4 regions of the Bradyrhizobium sp. RT6a genome follow, and region 1 is predicted to be linked to each of the others. Evidence: predicted binding sites of a transcription regulator. Region 1 holds the regulator's gene; each other region holds the start of a gene.
The links. Region 1 encodes LexA, which represses DNA repair genes until DNA is damaged. Its sites were predicted from a motif close to TGTTCNNNNTGTGTTCNG; they were not measured.
Positions count from the first base shown of each region.

Region 2: the regulator LexA is predicted to act here: its motif matches at 1,681-1,698, upstream of ABIC03_RS20795 (ATP-dependent helicase).
Region 3: the regulator LexA is predicted to act here: its motif matches at 2,662-2,679, upstream of ABIC03_RS08550 (DUF3072 domain-containing protein).
Region 4: the regulator LexA is predicted to act here: its motif matches at 2,102-2,119, upstream of ABIC03_RS32305 (DNA recombination protein RmuC).

Region 1 covers NZ_JBEPQC010000002.1:1,305,240-1,309,446, forward strand. Annotated here, with positions in the region: partial or broken gene ABIC03_RS16180 (ComEC/Rec2 family competence protein) at 1-156, shown strand, start outside; gene ABIC03_RS16185 (GAF domain-containing protein) at 166-1,107, opposite strand; gene ABIC03_RS16190 (hypothetical protein) at 1,331-1,765, opposite strand; gene lexA (transcriptional repressor LexA) at 2,208-2,909, opposite strand; gene ABIC03_RS16200 (molybdopterin molybdotransferase MoeA) at 3,086-4,207, opposite strand, start outside.
Region 2 covers NZ_JBEPQC010000003.1:590,247-594,453, reverse strand. Annotated here, with positions in the region: gene ABIC03_RS20810 (FAD-binding oxidoreductase) at 1-848, opposite strand, end outside; gene ABIC03_RS20805 (thioesterase family protein) at 936-1,442, shown strand; gene ABIC03_RS20800 (DUF1328 domain-containing protein) at 1,448-1,621, opposite strand; gene ABIC03_RS20795 (ATP-dependent helicase) at 1,863-4,207, shown strand, end outside.
Region 3 covers NZ_JBEPQC010000001.1:1,794,549-1,798,755, forward strand. Annotated here, with positions in the region: gene ABIC03_RS08520 (HWE histidine kinase domain-containing protein) at 1-1,059, shown strand, start outside; gene ABIC03_RS08525 (hypothetical protein) at 1,056-1,277, opposite strand; gene ABIC03_RS08530 (hypothetical protein) at 1,416-1,673, shown strand; gene ABIC03_RS08535 (hypothetical protein) at 1,769-2,017, shown strand; gene ABIC03_RS08540 (hypothetical protein) at 2,151-2,360, opposite strand; gene ABIC03_RS08545 (hypothetical protein) at 2,379-2,600, opposite strand; gene ABIC03_RS08550 (DUF3072 domain-containing protein) at 2,716-2,910, shown strand; gene ABIC03_RS08555 (DUF6496 domain-containing protein) at 2,997-3,314, shown strand; gene ABIC03_RS08560 (hypothetical protein) at 3,321-3,683, opposite strand; gene ABIC03_RS08565 (Do family serine endopeptidase) at 3,950-4,207, opposite strand, start outside.
Region 4 covers NZ_JBEPQC010000008.1:300,736-304,942, forward strand. Annotated here, with positions in the region: gene ABIC03_RS32300 (AmpG family muropeptide MFS transporter) at 1-728, opposite strand, end outside; gene ABIC03_RS32305 (DNA recombination protein RmuC) at 871-2,070, opposite strand; gene def (peptide deformylase) at 2,243-2,767, shown strand; gene fmt (methionyl-tRNA formyltransferase) at 2,973-3,896, shown strand; gene truA (tRNA pseudouridine(38-40) synthase TruA) at 3,896-4,207, shown strand, end outside.

The sequences.
Region 1 (4,207 bases):
GTGGTTCAGGCGGTGAGGGCGAGAGGCACGAGCCGCCCCTGGTTACCGGCCGGCGCCGGCGAGGGTGATTTCGACGGCAGCCTTGCGCCGAAGACGACCGCGCCCCGCACCAAGGACGCAACGCCAGCGGAGACCGACTTGCAGGCCGACGATTGATCGGATCGGTTACAAGTACCAGGCCAGCACGGCGTCGAGCCTGGAATTGCCGATGACCGGCAGGGCCACCATCCGGCTCAGTCCGGCTGTGCAGGCTTCGAAACCGGCGACCGAGCCGTCATGCGCGAGCTCATCGTTGAGCGCGGGCATGCCGGTCGCCCAGGCCCCGCCGATGCTGCCTTCGCCTCTGGCAATGGATTTTTCCGCATAGAGCGCGGCAAGGTCGGTCTGCGCGCTGCAATCGCCGGCGCGGAACACCAGTGCCGAGTGGGTCTCGTTCGGGATCCAGATCTCGAAGCGTCGCGCAATCGGCGTGGCCTGCGCGGAGAGGAATGTCAGGACCCAGGTCTGGTCCGTGCCGGTCCGATAGGGCACGCCGACGCCGCAATTGATCCCGACCTTGGCTGCGTCCTCCCAGCGCAGAAAACTCCTGGCGTCGTGCAGGTCCTTGATGATCAGCGGCAGCCCCGCCTTCCAGGTGCGGCCAGGCAGGCCAAAGCCGCGAGGAAATTTAGTGTGGCGGGAGTTGAATTCGAACATGTCGGCGGTGCCATAATAGCCATCCACGAGCCCCATCTCGTGGGAGGCATCTGGGTCGTTGTGCCAAAGCTCGATCGCCCCGACATGCGCTTCGTCGTCGCCGCAGAATAGCACCATGACGGCTTGCAGGAATTCACCCGCAAACACCGGCACCGCGACGCCGCAGGTGAGGCCGGCCGCAAGCGCTTGATCGGTCCGTTTGAAATAGGAGTTGGCGAATTTGGTGAGGATCACGGGGTGGCCCGCGGCCCAGGCCTTGCCCGGAAGTCCCTCGTCATATCCGAAGTGGAGCTCTTCGCTGACGGCCTTGAACGCGGACAGCCCTTCGTCGTAGAGGCCGCCGCCAAACTCCAGCCGCATGCGCGTCCGATCGGGCACCCAGAGTTCAACGACGCGAAGGAAGGTTTTCATCGAGCGTGTCCGCCGTCTCAAGCCCTGACAGCATCGGTCATTTGGCTGCGAAGCGGACGTTCAAACTTCAGGCAGGGCGGCTCAAACTTCGTGCGGCGGAGAGGTGTAAGGGCTTGGTCCATCCGATTGGATTTCGCGGACGCAAGCCACACCATCTCGCCGGCCGCGGCCGGCGATGGCAATTCAATCCTGACCCCCGACCTCCTAGCCGGAGGCGGCTGTGTCAGCCGATCGGCAGGTGCGTGACGGTCGGCGGCCGGTCGGCGATGATCTGCGCCTTGTGCTCGCGCTCGGCCACCGACTGAGTTACCGGCAGTTGCAGCACGGTCGCGCGCTGGCCTTCGACGAGCTGCGTCACCAGCACATATTTGCCGTCCGGGAATTCGATCGCATCATGATGGCGGTCGGGAATGTGCGGATCGATCTTGCCGAACTTGCCCACGCGGGAATTGATGGTGCGCGTCCAGATCCAGCGATTGTCGTAACGGACGTCGTCGGCGAAGGCGAGCTCCGTCCCCGGCAGCAGGCAGACGGCAACAGACGGATCGGCTGCGGAGGCGAAGCCGCGCGTCGAGGTGCCGCGGAAGCTTGTCGTGACGATCGTCTCGCCGACTTCGGCGGGGCGCGACGCGACGGCATGCAGGCTGTAGTCACACATCGGGTGCTCCTCATGCTGGGATAGCTACCCGCGTCTCTTATCGAGGCGCAGGCCTCTATCAGAGTGGAAGCACGAACGCTCTGCTTGGTTATGGGCAAATCTGCGGCTGGCTTCTGCAAGCTGCGATCACATTATCTTTCCCGAATTCAATAGGAACAAAGCCCGTTGCGATGCATTCGGGAGGCGCATGCGCGAACATTGCCGGCTTGTCTGCAATGGTAGAACTTGATCGCTGGCCGGTGTTTCCTCGAACACTCGAGACGCGGTGCCGTTTCCGTGGGCATCGCGAGGAGCCAGCGCCGGAGGAGGGGCCGGATAGTCTGTGCAGAACCAGAACGACTATCCAGCCGGAGCGGACGATGATCCGCTCCAATCTCTGACCGGCGATGCCGGTGGAAGCGCGCGAGGCGCCAAGCACTTCCGGTATGAAGCACTTCCGGTATCAGTACTTCCGGTAAAGCCCGATCAGCTTGCCCTGAATCTTCACCCGGTTGGGCGGCAGGATGCGGACCTCATAGGCCGCGTTGGCGGGCTCGAGCGCGATCGATGCACCGCGACGGCGGAAGCGCTTCAGCGTCGCTTCCTCGTCGTCGATCAGCGCCACCACGATGTCGCCGGTATCGGCGCTCTCGTTGCGCTGGATCAGTGCCATGTCGCCGTCAAGAATGCCGGCCTCGACCATGGAATCGCCGCGCACTTCGAGCGCGTAATGCTCGCCCGAGCCGAGCATGTCAGGCGGTACGCTGATGGTATGGCTGCGGGTCTGCAACGCCTCGATCGGCGTGCCGGCCGCGATGCGGCCCATCACCGGCACCGCAACGGGACGCTCGCCCTCGTCAGCCGGCAGGCTGGAGCTCGCACGCACCTTGCCGAGATTGCCCTCGATGACGCTCGGCGTGAAGCCGCGCCGGCTGCCTGCGGCTGCCTGGAGCTCCGGCAGCTTAATGACTTCAATCGCACGGGCGCGGTTGGGCAGGCGTCGGATGAAGCCACGCTCCTCGAGCGCCGTGATCAGGCGATGGATGCCCGACTTCGAGCGCAGGTCGAGCGCATCCTTCATCTCGTCGAAGGAAGGCGGCACGCCACTTTCCTTCAGACGTTCACTGATGAACCGCAGAAGCTCGTATTGTTTGCGCGTTAACATCTCGACCAAAGTCCCCCGGTTGATGTCGTCCGATTCCGAGACGCTGAATTCGGCTATATGCCGCTACATGCTCGAAACAAATCATGAACGGACACTATATGTTCGATACATGTTCCGCAACTGCTTAATTTACCGTGAACAGAGCAAAGTTCGCGGAACGCGCGTTGCCGAGGCGCTCAGACGGGGAGCCGCAATACTTCGCAAGCCGTGCCGGCTTCGGCCTTCGGCGCAAACGGAGCGCGCACGAGAAGTACCTGTGCTGCAGCGAGATTCGCAAGCAGCGAAGAATCCTGATGGTTGACGGGAAGAACGACGCGTGTGCCGTCGTCACGCTCCTCCAGATGCGCGCGCAGATAGTCCTCGCGCTGGTCGTTGGCGCCGACGTCGCGGCCGAGCACGGCGCTTTCACGGCGATGGTGAATCACAGAACGGCCAGACAGGGCGCGAATCAGAGGCACCAGGAACAGGAAAGCGCACACGTAGGACGACACGGGATTGCCCGGCAGGCCGATCACACCCATTGTGCCGAGCCGACCGTGCATCATCGGCTTGCCTGGCCGCATCGCGATTTTCCAGAACGCCATCGCGATGCCTTCGTCCCTCAGTGCCTGCTGGACCAGATCGTGGTCGCCGACCGATGCGCCGCCGGTCGTGATCAGGATGTCGGCGCCGCTCTCGCGGGCGCGGCGAATGCCGGCGGTGGTGGCCTCCAGCGTGTCGGCGGCAATACCGAGGTCGATGGTCTCGGCGCCCTCCCTGCGGGCGAGCGCGTGCAGGGCGTAGCCGTTGGAATAGACGATCTGGCCGTGACCGGGCGTGGTGCCCGGCATCACCAGCTCGTCGCCGGTGGCGAGAATCGCGACCTTCGGACGCCTGAAAACGGCAAGGTGCGGATGGTTCATCCCGGCGGCGAGCGCGAGGTCGCGCTCGGTGAGACGGCTTCCCTTGCGCAGGAGCACGTCGCCCTCGCGGAAATCGACGCCGGCGGGACGGATGTGCCGTCCGGCGATCGCGGCTTCCTTGATCGTGATACGCTTGCCGGCGGCGACCGTGTCCTCCTGGATCACGACGGCGTCCGCGCCACCGGGAACGACGCCGCCGGTGAAGATCCGCACGGCCTCGCCGGCGCCGACCGTCCCCGCGAACGGTCGGCCTGCCGCGACTTCGCCGATGACGGTGAGCTCCGAATCGATCGTCGCGGCATCGGCCGCGCGCACCGCGTAGCCGTCCATCGCGGACATCGCCTGCGGCGGCTGCGTACGTCGCGCCGCGACGTCACGCGCGAGCACGCGATGGTA
Region 2 (4,207 bases), on a different contig from region 1:
GTTTCCGGCAGGGTCAACTTCGAATAGGCGTTGCAGGCCCGCACCTGCGCGGTGTTGAGCAACTCGATACGCGCGACGGGAATGCCGGTCTGGATCGCCAGGATCACGGCCTGACACGCCCCGTGCACGGTCTCGAACGACACCGCGCCGGCCGCGATCGTATCGGGGATGCCGCGCAGGCGGATGGTCAGTTCCGAGATGATCCCGAGCGTACCCTCGGCGCCGACGAACAGATGCGTCAGGTCGTAGCCGGCGGATGATTTCTTCGCACGCGTGCCGGTCGTGATGATCTCGCCGTCGCCGCGGACCACTTTCAGCGCCAGCACACTGTCGCGCATGGTGCCGTAGCGCACCGCGTTGGTGCCGGAGGCGCGGGTCGAGGCCATGCCGCCGAGCGAGGCGTCGGCGCCGGGGTCGATCGGGAAGAACAGGCCCTGATCGCGGAGATGCTCGTTGAGCGCCTTGCGGGTGACCCCAGGCTGAATCACGCAGTCGAGGTCCTCGGCATGCACCGCGAGCACCTTGTTCATGTCGCGCAGATCGATGCAGATTCCGCCGGCGGGTGCGTTGACCTGGCCCTCGAGCGAGGTGCCGGTGCCGAAGGCGATGACGGGCACGCCGTTTTTCGCGCAGATCCGCACCACGTCCTGGATGTCGGCGGTCTCCTGCGCCATCACCACGCCGTCCGGCGGCTGGTTCACGATCCATGTGGTGGTATGGCCGTGCTGCTCGCGGACGGCTTGCGAGGTGATGAGGCGGTTACCGAACCGCGCGGCAAGCTGCTCCAGCGCGTTCGCCAGGGCTTTCGGCGCCGGCCGCGGCGGATTATTGGTGATGGTCGTACCCACGGACGTTCCTCCCGACGAGACGAACCGTGGCAAAGGACATCTCACCGGTCAAGTCAAGCGACCGGACGCATAGCTGGGGAAGGACACATGCCGGAGACTGCTGCCACGACGATCGAGGGCGCACCGTTCCGCGCCTCGATCATGCAGATCGAGCCGCAATGGATCGACTACAACGGCCACCTCAACATGGCCTATTACAACGTGATGTTCGACCGCGCGATCGACCAGATGTGGCTGACGCTCGGGATCGGTCCGGGCTACATGAAGGAGCGCAGCGGCTCGACCTTCACCGCCGAATGCCACGTGCGGTATTTGCGCGAAATCCACCTCGGCGATCCCGTGCAGGTCTCGGTCTGGCTGCTGGAAGCCGACGACAAGCGGCTGCACACCTTCCAGGAGCTGCGACACGCGACCGAGGGTTGGCTGTCCGCCACGTCGGAGAACATGTCGCTTCACATCGACATGGGCTCACGAAAGGTAGCGGCTTTTCCACCAGACATCCGTGAGCGCATTGCAGCGGTGGTCAAGGCCCACAGCGCCGTGCAGCGGCCCGAGGGCATCGGCCGCAACGTGGCGATGCCCTCGAAGCGGTAAGCGCGCTAGACCCTGTTACGGCCGCGGGCCAATCCAACAACGGCCGAGACCAGGAACAGCACGACCGCGATGAAGAAGATGATCTTGGCGATTTCGATCGACGCGCCGGCGAGGCCGCCAAAGCCCAGGATACCGGCGATCAGGGCGATAACCAGAAACGTCACTACCCAGCTAAGCATGATCCGAACCTCTGTTTCGATGTCCGTCTGCGATCGGCGCGGCTGACGCGCCTCACTTGCAGAACCAATCGCCAACGCGGAACAATGGTTCCGGCCCGCTGGAGCCGGAAATTCGCCTGACCCGCAGGAACAAATTGGCTTTCCGCGCACGTGGAAAACCCCCGACCGCGGCCCCATATAGGGACCAATCCCTGTTAAGAAGGCTCCCCTTTCACCACCCCGCGGTGCCAACGTGGGGCAAATGATTCGCATGACCGAGCCGAGCAAGATCACGTCCCAGAGCGTCCCCGACCACCAACCCGCAGCCGGCGGCATCGCCGCGCGTGCGCGGGCCTCGGTAGGCCCGCAATACCTGTCCGGGCTCAATCCGGAGCAGCGCGAGGCTGTGGAGACGCTGGACGGCCCGGTTCTGGTGCTGGCCGGCGCCGGCACCGGGAAGACCCGCGTGCTGACCACGCGCATCGCCCATATCCTGAGCCAGGGCCGCGCCCGCCCCTCCGAGATCCTGTCGGTGACCTTCACCAACAAGGCCGCGCGCGAGATGAAGCACCGGCTCGGCCAGATGCTCGGCCATGCGGTCGAAGGCATGCCGTGGCTCGGCACCTTCCACTCCATCGGCGGACGCATCCTGCGCACCCATGCCGAGCTGGCGCAGCTCAAGTCGAACTTCACCGTGCTCGACGTCGACGATCAGGTGCGGCTCCTGAAGCAGCTGCTGCAAGCCGACAACATCGACGACAAGCGCTGGCCCGCGCGCATGCTGGCCGGGCTGATCGACGGCTGGAAGAACCGCGGCCTGACGCCGTCGCAGGTGCCCTCGGGCGAAGCCGCCGTCTTCGCCAACGGCAAGGGCGGCAAGCTCTATGCGAGCTACCAGGAGCGGCTGAAGATTTTGAACGCCGCCGATTTCGGCGATCTGCTGCTCGAGGACATCCGCATCTTCCGCGAGCACCCGGATATCCTGCGGCAGTACCAGCAGCGCTTCAAATTCATTCTGGTCGATGAGTACCAAGACACCAACGTCGCGCAGTATCTGTGGCTGCGGCTGCTGTCGCAGGCGCCGTCGAAGCCAACCTCGCCCACTGTCATTCCGGGGCGGCTCGAAGAGCCGAACCCGGCATCCGGAGATGAGTCCTCAGCTCGAGATTCCGGGTCGGCGCCTTCGGCGCATCCCGGAATGACGGCTGTCCCGGTAGGCCCCACCAAAAACATCTGCTGCGTCGGCGATGACGACCAGTCGATCTATGGCTGGCGCGGCGCGGAGGTCGACAACATCCTGCGCTTCGACCATGATTTTCCCGGCGCCAAGGTCATCCGCCTCGAGCGCAACTATCGCTCGACCGGCCACATCCTCGCCGCCGCCTCGCACCTGATCGCCCACAACGAGGGTCGGCTCGGCAAGACGCTGCGCACCGAGGACCATGACGGCGAGAAGGTCACGGTGACAGGCTCGTGGGATTCGGAAGAGGAAGCCCGCGGCATCGGCGAGGAGATCGAGCAGATCCAGCGCCAGGGCGACAAGCTCAACGAGATCGCGATCCTGGTGCGCGCGTCCTACCAGATGCGCGAGTTCGAAGACCGCTTCGTCACGCTCGGCCTGCCCTATCGCGTCATCGGCGGCCCGCGCTTCTACGAGCGCGCCGAAATCCGCGACGCGCTGGCTTATCTGCGCGTCATCAATTCACCGGCCGACGATCTCGCCTTCGAGCGCATTGTCAACACGCCCAAGCGCGGCTTGGGCGACGCCACCGTGCAGATGCTGCACGACCACGCCCGCAAGCGCCGCATCCCGCTGTTCGAGGCGGCGCGCGCGGTGGTCGAGACCGACGAGCTGAAGCCGAAAGCGCGCGGCTCCTTGCGCGACGTCGTCGCCCAGTTCGACCGCTGGCGCGCCCAGCGCGAGGTCACGTCGCACACGGATCTCGCCCAGATCGTGCTCGACGAGAGCGGCTACACCGAGATGTGGCAGAAGGACCGTTCGGCGGACGCCGCGGGCCGGCTCGAAAACCTCAAGGAGCTGGTGCGCTCGATGGAGGAGTTCGAGAATCTGCAAGGGTTTTTGGAGCACATCTCGCTGGTGATGGACCGCGACAGCGGCGCCGACGAGGACGCGGTGTCGCTGATGACGCTGCATTCGGCCAAGGGGCTGGAATTCGACAACGTGTTCCTGCCCGGCTGGGAGGAGGGCCTGTTTCCGAGCCAGCGCACGCTGGACGAACAGGGCCGCGCCGGCCTCGAGGAAGAGCGCCGGCTCGGCCATGTCGGCCTAACCCGCGCCCGCCGTCGCGCCAAAATCTATTTTGCCACCAACCGCCGGATCCATGGCACCTGGTCGACCACGATCCCGTCGCGCTTCCTCGACGAACTGCCGGCGGCCAATGTCGAGATCACGGAATCCAAGGGCGGCTCGGCCTGGGGCGGCACCGGCGGCTACGGGGCCTCCCGCTTCGACGACATGGAAGCGTTCGGCTCCACCTATTCGACCCCGGGCTGGCAGCGCGCCCAGGCCAATCGCAATCGTGGCGGCGGTGGGGGCGGCAATGGCGGCCGCGGCAGCTTCGAGGAACAGGCCTCGTCGTTTTCGTC
Region 3 (4,207 bases), on a different contig from region 1:
CGTGCACGTACTGCCGAGCTGGAGAATTCCACCGCAAAGCTGCGCGAGAGCGAAGAGCGGCGCAGCATGGCGATCGCCGCCGGCAAGATGGGCTCCTGGGACTGGGACTGGATCACCGGCGACTGGATGTGGGATGAGGGACAATACCGCATCTTTGGTGTTGGCCCGGAGAGCTTCGAGGTGAATCCGGCCAACGTTCAGGCGCTGTTGCATCCGGATGACGTCGATCAGTTGCGCAAGGCGATCGCCGAATTCAACAAGGGCACACGCTCCTATGAAACGGAGTTCCGGATCGTGCGGCCCGGCGGCGATGTGCGCTGGTGTGTCGGCACGGCCGCTGCCACGGTTGACGATAGTGGTCGGGTCATGCGCGTCAGCGGCGTGACGGTGGACATCACCGAACGCAAGCGCGCCGAGGAACGGCAGACTCTCCTGGCGCGGGAAGTCGATCATCGCGCCAAGAATGCGCTGGCGCTGGCGCAATCGATCGTGCGCCTCACCCGCGCCGACGAGGTCAAAGCCTATGTCAGCGCCGTCGAGGGACGCATCAATGCACTGGCGCGCGTGCATACGATCCTGTCGCTGTCGAGCTGGCAGGGTGCCGAACTCTCGAAGCTGATCGACGAGGAGCTGGCGCCCTATTCCCTCGGCGGCCAGATCAAATTGGCGGGGTCCGAAGTTCAGTTGCTGCCGGCAACGGCCCAGACGCTCGCGCTGGCGCTGCATGAGCTTTTCACCAACTCGGCGAAGTATGGCGCGCTCTCGACGCGGACGGGACGGCTCGCGATCGGCTGGCAGGTCGAGGAAGAGCTGCTCACGCTGACCTGGGAGGAATCCGGCGGTCCGCTCGTGATGACGCCGAAATCCCGCGGCTTTGGTACGCGGAGCCTGCTTGCGAGCGTCGAGTCCCAGCTCGGCGGGCAGGCGCGATTCGATTGGCGCGCCGAGGGTCTGTTGTGCCGGCTCGAGGTGCCGTTGGTCCGCAAGACTGCCGCGACAACCGGGCCCGGCAACTTTGAAGCCGCCAGCTCCGCCGAATTGCAGCGCGCATCCGGTTAAGCGGACGCCGCACTCTTCCTGCGTTGCGTCGTTCGCGCTTCGCGCGCGACGCGTCCTTCGAGCCAGGCTTCAGTTTGGGCGAGATCGCGCAGCGCCTTGGCATAGCGGCGCGCCGCGCTTCGCTCCGCGCCGCGGGGCAGCTGGCGCGCTTTGCGGAGGATGTCCGCGGCGGCGTTGCGATAAGCCAGAGAGCGATAGAGAAAGACCACCTTACCCATATCGAATGTTCCCGTGTTGCGCGCTCATTCTTGCAGGCCCGGCATGAACGTCGGATGAAGCGGGCGATGACAATTCGTTCATGCGGGTGGAACCGGTGCGTGTCGCACGCGTTGCATGCGAGATCGGGATAGAGTTCCATGCGCACGAAAAAGTCGTCGGACCTGATCTCTCCCAGCGGGCTCGTCAAGCTGATGACGCACGCCATGATGGGCGCAGCCTTAGGGCTGGCTTTCAGTCTCCTGCTCGTGCTGTCCAATCCAGACGTCGCCAATTTGCTGAGCCACGGCGGAAGACAGGCCGTTGCCGTTTTCGCCTTCACATTGGTGACGACGTTCGCGATCGGCGCGACACTCACCGGCCTCGTATTCATCCTCACAGAAGACAAGCAATCTTGAAGTCTTGGTGATTTGCCGGAACTCCTTTGTTCGGAACTCCTGCGACGAATAGCGGTTGGCTGCCTGCGTCAATTCAACTCAGGGAGTTCCCGCGCATGAAGACCACCAAGCTCGCTCTTGCCGTGATGTTGGCAACCGGCCTCGCCGCCGCACCGTTCGCCGTGCAGGCCAAGTCGCACAAGGCGAAACACGGATCCTCGATGTCATCGTCGCAGACCACCACGGGCGCCAACACCAAGTCCTCCAAGGGTGCTGACCCCTCCGGTCAGGGCGGCTCTGGCCCCGGCTCCGACCAGGGCGGCACCATGACGAACAACAAGGGCGGCATGAGCAACACCAAGTAGGTGTTGTTCGTCGAACTCATGGAGGCCCCGCGACCGCGGGGCCTTTTTGCTTGGCGTTCGAACGAACTTTTCTCGGGCCGCTTCGTCAACATGCGGAATCGACAAGCCCCGCATGCCGCGCTGCGCGCAGGCTTCAGCTACGATGGCTGCCCAGGATGTCAGGACGGACGCCCACAGGATCTGACTTCACCAGATGATCGAGTCTTGCACGCTTGCGCGCGATCAAGAGCTGGGCCGCGGCGTCGTCGAGTCCCTCGCGTTGCAGCTGCCGGATCGCAGAGCCCAGTTCGAGAATCTCGGCGCGCAGCTTGAGAATCCGGTACGCATCCGGGTCTTCCTCCACCGTGCGCTCCCAAAGCTCTCAGCGGCGCGCGATCATGCGCAGAGGACTACCCGATGTCTTCGCGGAACGAAGGCGCATCCTATCGCGGACATTCGGCAGGACATCGCCGCCACCCGCAGCCTTCCATTCGCCAATCAGCAGATTGATTTTCCGACGCAGATCCATCTGCGCCAGGGCCTTCTCTGTGCAATCGTGCTCGCGGTCGACGAGTTCGCGGATGGACACCTCGATATCGGCCATTTCCAGCCTCAAGGCGCTGATATTACGTCGAATTTCATTAATTCTGTTGTCCATGACTTGTTAGAACAAAATAAGAACATATAGTCAAGTCACGATTTCAGAAGGGAGAAGCGACATGCAGGTTCAAGGAAAATACGACGCCAAGACGTTCCTCACCGAACAGATGACGCGAGCGCAGGGCCTCCGGCTGAAACGGCTGAGCGAAGAAGCGTATCAACCCGCCCTATATGCACGAGATCTGTCCTCCGGCGAGGCAGCACGGCGCATTCAGGTGCTGGAAGCGGAGATCGAGCTGGCGGATTCGTTCTAGGCCAAGTCGCGCATCCGGGACGTGCATGCGCGCTTTCGGAACTATGCCTGTCTCGGATGGTTTTCCCCGGCCAAGGGAGAACATGCATGGCACGCAAGGCAAAGAAACGCCGCTACTCTCGCAGCTCCGGCAGCGATGTCGAAAGCGAGATGAAGCGCTACAAGAAGGGTACCGCGAAAAGCGGACCGGGCGGTCGAGGCGGACGCGTGAAGAGCCGCAAGCAGGCGATCGCGATCGGCCTGTCGAAAGCGCGCAAGAAGGGCAAGAAGGTCCCGAAGAAAGCCGCAAAGCGGAAGACGTCCAAGAAAACGTCGAAGAAATCGTCCAAGAAGACAACTCGGAAAACATCCAAGAAGACTTCGAAGAAAACCTCGAAGCGCAAATCCTCCAAACGGTCGCGCTGACCTCCGTCAGATCATGCTGCCCGGCATGAAGCAGCGGATCGAAACGCCGAACGCGGTCTTCACCGGCCACACCATGGTGCGGCCGGCCCGGTTCGGCTCGGTGATCACGGCTTCGTCCGGCACCTCGACCCACTCGCCGTCGAGCCGCACGCGATAATGTCCATTGTGCGAGTCCCAGTCGGGATCGGCGACGGCAAACCCATCCGCATCCGAGCAGCACGGACCGAGATGGCTGCGCAGGCCGTCGAACCACGGCTTGAGAGGCGAGTCCGCGTAGCGGCCGTCGTCGCGCCCGAGAGCGTTTCCACCCCATAGCACGAGGGGCGCCACGAGCAGCGCAGTCCTCAGCGAGAGCTTCAATCGATCCATGTCGGCACCGATCAAATACGAATTGCCGGCCGGCTCAGCGGCGGCAAGTTCGAAGTTCCACGCTTGCAATCGTCCCGGCGGCTTCATTGCCGTCGAGTCCACAACATCCGCAACTGTGACGAGCGAACACGGCTTTTTCGGACGAACCGGGTCATCCTCCCTGCCGTTAACGAGAATGTTATCGGCGGGCATCCGGAATCCTGAAGGCGAACAGGAAAGGCGGCCCGTGGGCCGCCTGTTTGGATCTGCGCCGATCGACGTTCGCCCTATGCGAGCGGCACCGCCACGAACCGGGTCGCCTGTGCGCTTCTGACCTGCAGCAGCACGCTGCGCTTGCCGGACGATTTCGCCTGCGCCAGCTCCGAACGGACATCGCCGATATTGGCGACGGCCTTGCCGCCCACGTTGAGGATGACGTCGCCGGTCTGGATGCCGCGTTGCGCGGCCGGCCCTTGCGGATCGACTTCAGTGACGACGACGCCCTTCTGGCCGGCGCCCTGCACGTCGCCGGCCGGAGCCAGGCT
Region 4 (4,207 bases), on a different contig from region 1:
GCGAACGCGGTCTGCGTTTGCGTCGCGGCTTCCGCCCGCACCGACTGCTCGGGCTCGGTCGCGACCAGCGCCGTGACCGTCCCGATCAGCACCATCGCCGCCATCACCACATAGCCCCACATCCAGGCGGACGTGCGGGTGATGCCGGTGCTCTCGAAGCCCGAGACGATGAACAGCGCGCCTGCGGTCGAGACCAGCATGCCGATGCGATAGGCCGCGACATACGACGCCATGCCGGCGGCCTGCTCGCTCTCCGGCAGGCTCTCGACCCGGAAGGCGTCGACCACGATGTCCTGCGTCGACGAGGCCGTCGCCACCAGCAAGGCGCCGAGCGCGACATAGAACGGCGAGCGCGCGGGATCGGTCAGCGCCAGCAGCAGGATGGCGACGATCAGCAGCAATTGCGAGAACAGCAGCCAGCCGCGGCGCCGTCCGAACACGCGCGTGAACAGCGGCACATGCATCGCATCCACCAGCGGCGCCCACAGGAATTTCAGCGTGTAGGGCGTGCCGACCAGCGCAAACAGCCCGATGGTCTTGAGATCGACGCCGGATTCCCGCATCCACACCAGCAGTGTAGAGCCCGACAGTGCCAGCGGCAGCCCGGACGAGAAGCCGAGGAACAGCACGATCAGCACCCGCGGTTGCAGGTAAACGGAAAGGCTGTCACGCCAGGAGGTGGGGGCCGTGCCGGGGCCGGCAGGGGAGGTCGCGTCGGGTGCGGTCATGCCAGGGTGTTAGCAGATTCTGGCGGCGCTGCCTCGGCCTCAAAACTCGTCATGCCCGGGCTTGTCCCGGGCATCCACATTCTTGCTGTCGCTGAAAAGGTCGTGGATGGCCGGGACAAGCCCGGCCATGACGACACAGGCCTCACTCCCCCGCCTGGAGCTTCCTCGGGAACAGTTCGGCAGCGCCGGTCGCCACGAGATGCGGGGCTTCGGGTGCATCGCTCTTGCTGAAATCGAGCTCTTCGATCCGCCCCGCGCGCTTCTCGATCTTGTCGGCGGAGATCAGCACCTGCCGCACGTCCTCGTTGGCGTCGGCAAAATGCTTCTGCAGCTTCAGCACGCGGTCGCGCAGGCGGCCGAGGTCGTCGCCGAGCTTGATCACCTCGGTGCGGATCTGGTCGGCGGCATCGCGCATGCGCGCGTCCTTCATGATCTGCTGCATCACCTGGATTGCCAGCATCAGTAGCGACGGCGACACCAGCACGACGCGGGCGCGATACGCCTTCTGGATCACGTCGTCGAAACCGTCATGGATCTCAGCGTAGACCGATTCCGACGGCACGAACATCAGCGCCATGTCCTGGGTCTCGCCGGCGACGAGATATTTTTCCGCGATGTCGCTGACATGCTTCATCACGTCGCCGCGCAGCCGCTGCGTGGCGATGCGCTTCTCCTCGTCGGTGCGCGCGTCATGCAGCGCGGTCATCGCTTCCAGCGGAAACTTCGCGTCGATGCAGAGCGGGCGCTGGTCGGGCAGGAACACGACGCAGTCCGGACGCTTGCCGGTCGAGAGGGTGAACTGGAACTCGTAGGCGCCCTTTGGCAGACCGTCCTGGACGATCGCTTCCATCCGCGCCTGACCGAAGGCGCCGCGCGACTGCTTGTTGGCGAGCACGTCGCGCAGGGTCGTCACCTGCGTGGTGAGGTCGGTGAGGTTCTTGTGCGCGCTGTCGATGATGCCGAGCCGCTCGTGCAGCGCGCGCAGGCTCTCCATGGTGTTGCGGGTGGTGTGCTCCATGGATTGGCCGACCCGGTGGGTCACCGAATCCAGCCGCTCGTTGACCGCGCGTGCCATGTCGGCCTGGCGGCCGGCCAGCGTCTGGGTCATGGCGTCGACCCGCCCCGAAGCCTCGCTCTGGGCATGCAGCATCTGGCTGATGCGCTCCTCGAGCTCGTCGGCGCGGATCGCGTTGGCCATCGCGAGTTCCGCGCCGCGCCGCCCGGAGCGCGCGATCACGACGGCGATCACCACCATCAGGATGAGGACCAGGGCGCCGAAGCCGATCAGCGCGTCCACGGTGCGCACCGGCCAGTCGCCGAGCATGAAAATGATCTCGTTCATGCCCCTGCTTCTAGCCGATTCGCTTGGGGACTCGAACGAATAGCGAACATTTATGGTAAACGCCCTGTTAATTTTTATGGTTAACGAAATCCGAAGTTTTATAGTTAGCGAAGGGGTTAACGGGGTTCCCGGCCGGATTGACCACATCGAACGCGCGGCTTAAATCGCGGCCATGGCCCTCAGAGAAATCATCATCCTGCCCGACAAGCAGCTGCGTCTGGTCTCCAAGCCGATCGAGAAGGTCACGCCGGAGATCCGCAAGCTTGCCGACGACATGTTCGAGACCATGTACGACGCGCCCGGCATCGGGCTCGCGGCGATCCAGATCGCGCAGCCGTTACGGCTGATCACCATGGACCTCGCCAAGCCCGATCAGGACGGCGAGACCAAGCCCGAGCCGCGCGTCTTCATCAATCCGGAAATCATCGCCTCCTCGGAGGACCTGTCGGTCTACGAGGAAGGCTGCCTGTCGATCCCCGAATATTACGAGGAGGTCGAGCGGCCCGCGAAGGTGCGGGTGCGCTACATGGATCTGGACGGCAAGGTGCACGAGGAGGATGCTGAAGGCCTCTACGCCACCTGCATCCAGCACGAGATCGACCATCTCAACGGCGTGCTGTTCGTCGACTATCTGTCAAAGCTCAAGCGCGACCGCGTGCTGAAGAAGTTCGAGAAAGCCGCCAAGCGCGCGGAGTGAGTAAGGTTTAGTGCTGCCTCGCACTCGCCTGCGCTCCCTCCCCCCTTGTGGGGGAGGGCGGGGGAGAGGGGTAGCCCAGGCGGAAGTCTCTCCGTCATCAGAATCGGGTGCGCACCGCGAACGCTCAAGCCGAGAGCGCGTCGTGTGGCACCCCTCTCCCTAACCCTCCCCCACAAGGGGGGAGGGAACGTACCGAGTCCTTGTCATGCCCCTCCGCCTGATCTTCATGGGCACGCCCGATTTCTCCGTGCCGACGCTGCTCGAGCTCGTCGCGCACGGCCACGAGATCGCGGCCGTATACACGCGCGCGCCGAAGCCCGGCGGCCGGCGCGGCCTGCAATTGCAGCCGACCCCAGTGGAAGAGGCCGCGCGAAAGCTCGGCGTGCCCGTGCTGACGCCGAAGACGCTGAAAACGCCGGAGGCGCTGGAAGAATTTCGCGCCTTCGACGCCGATGCGGCCGTCGTCGTCGCCTATGGCATGATCCTGCCGCAGGCGATCCTCGATGCGCCAAAGCTCGGCTGCTACAATCTGCACGCTTCGCTGCTGCCACGCTGGCGCGGTGCGGCTCCCATCAACCGCGCGATCATGGCCGGCGATGCCGAGAGCGGCGTGATGGTGATGAAGATGGATGTTGGCCTCGACACCGGCGACGTCGCCATGGCGGAACGGCTCGCGATCACGGACAACATGACCGCGGCGGATCTGCACGATCGTCTGTCCCGGCTCGGTGCCGATCTGATGGTGCGCGCCATGGCCGCGCTCGACCGCGGCGGGCTCCAGCTCAAAAAGCAGAGCGAGGACGGCGTCACCTATGCCGCCAAGATCGACAAGGCTGAAGCGCGGATCGACTGGACCAGGCCCGCGCGCAAGGTGCTGCGCCATATCCACGGCCTGTCGCCGTTTCCCGGCGCCTGGGCCGAGCTTGAGAATGCACGGGTAAAAATCCTGCGCTGCGAGCTGGCGAAAGGTGCGGGCGCACCCGGCGAGGTGCTCGACGACCATCTCACCATCGCCTGCGGCGAGGGCGCAATCCGCCTTATCGAGCTTCAGCGCGAAGGCAAGGCACGCATGCAGGCCGCGGACTTCCTGCGCGGCGTGCCGCTCAAGCCGCCGATGCGGCTGGCCTGATGCCCCGCTACAAGCTCATCATCGAATATGACGGCGCGCCGTTCTTCGGCTGGCAGGTGCAGGAGAGGCTGCCCTCGGTGCAAGGCGCGTTGGAGGCCGCGGTGAAGGCGATGACCGGCGCGGATGCGCGCGTGCACGGTGCGGGCCGCACCGATGCCGGCGTGCATGCGCGCGGCCAGGTCGCGCATGTCGATGTCGACAAGCAGTTTCCGCCGGGCCGTTTTCGCGACGGCTTGAACGCGCATCTGCGCCCGCATCCCATCGCCGTGCTCGAAGCTGATATCGTGCCGGATACTTTCGAGGCGCGCTTC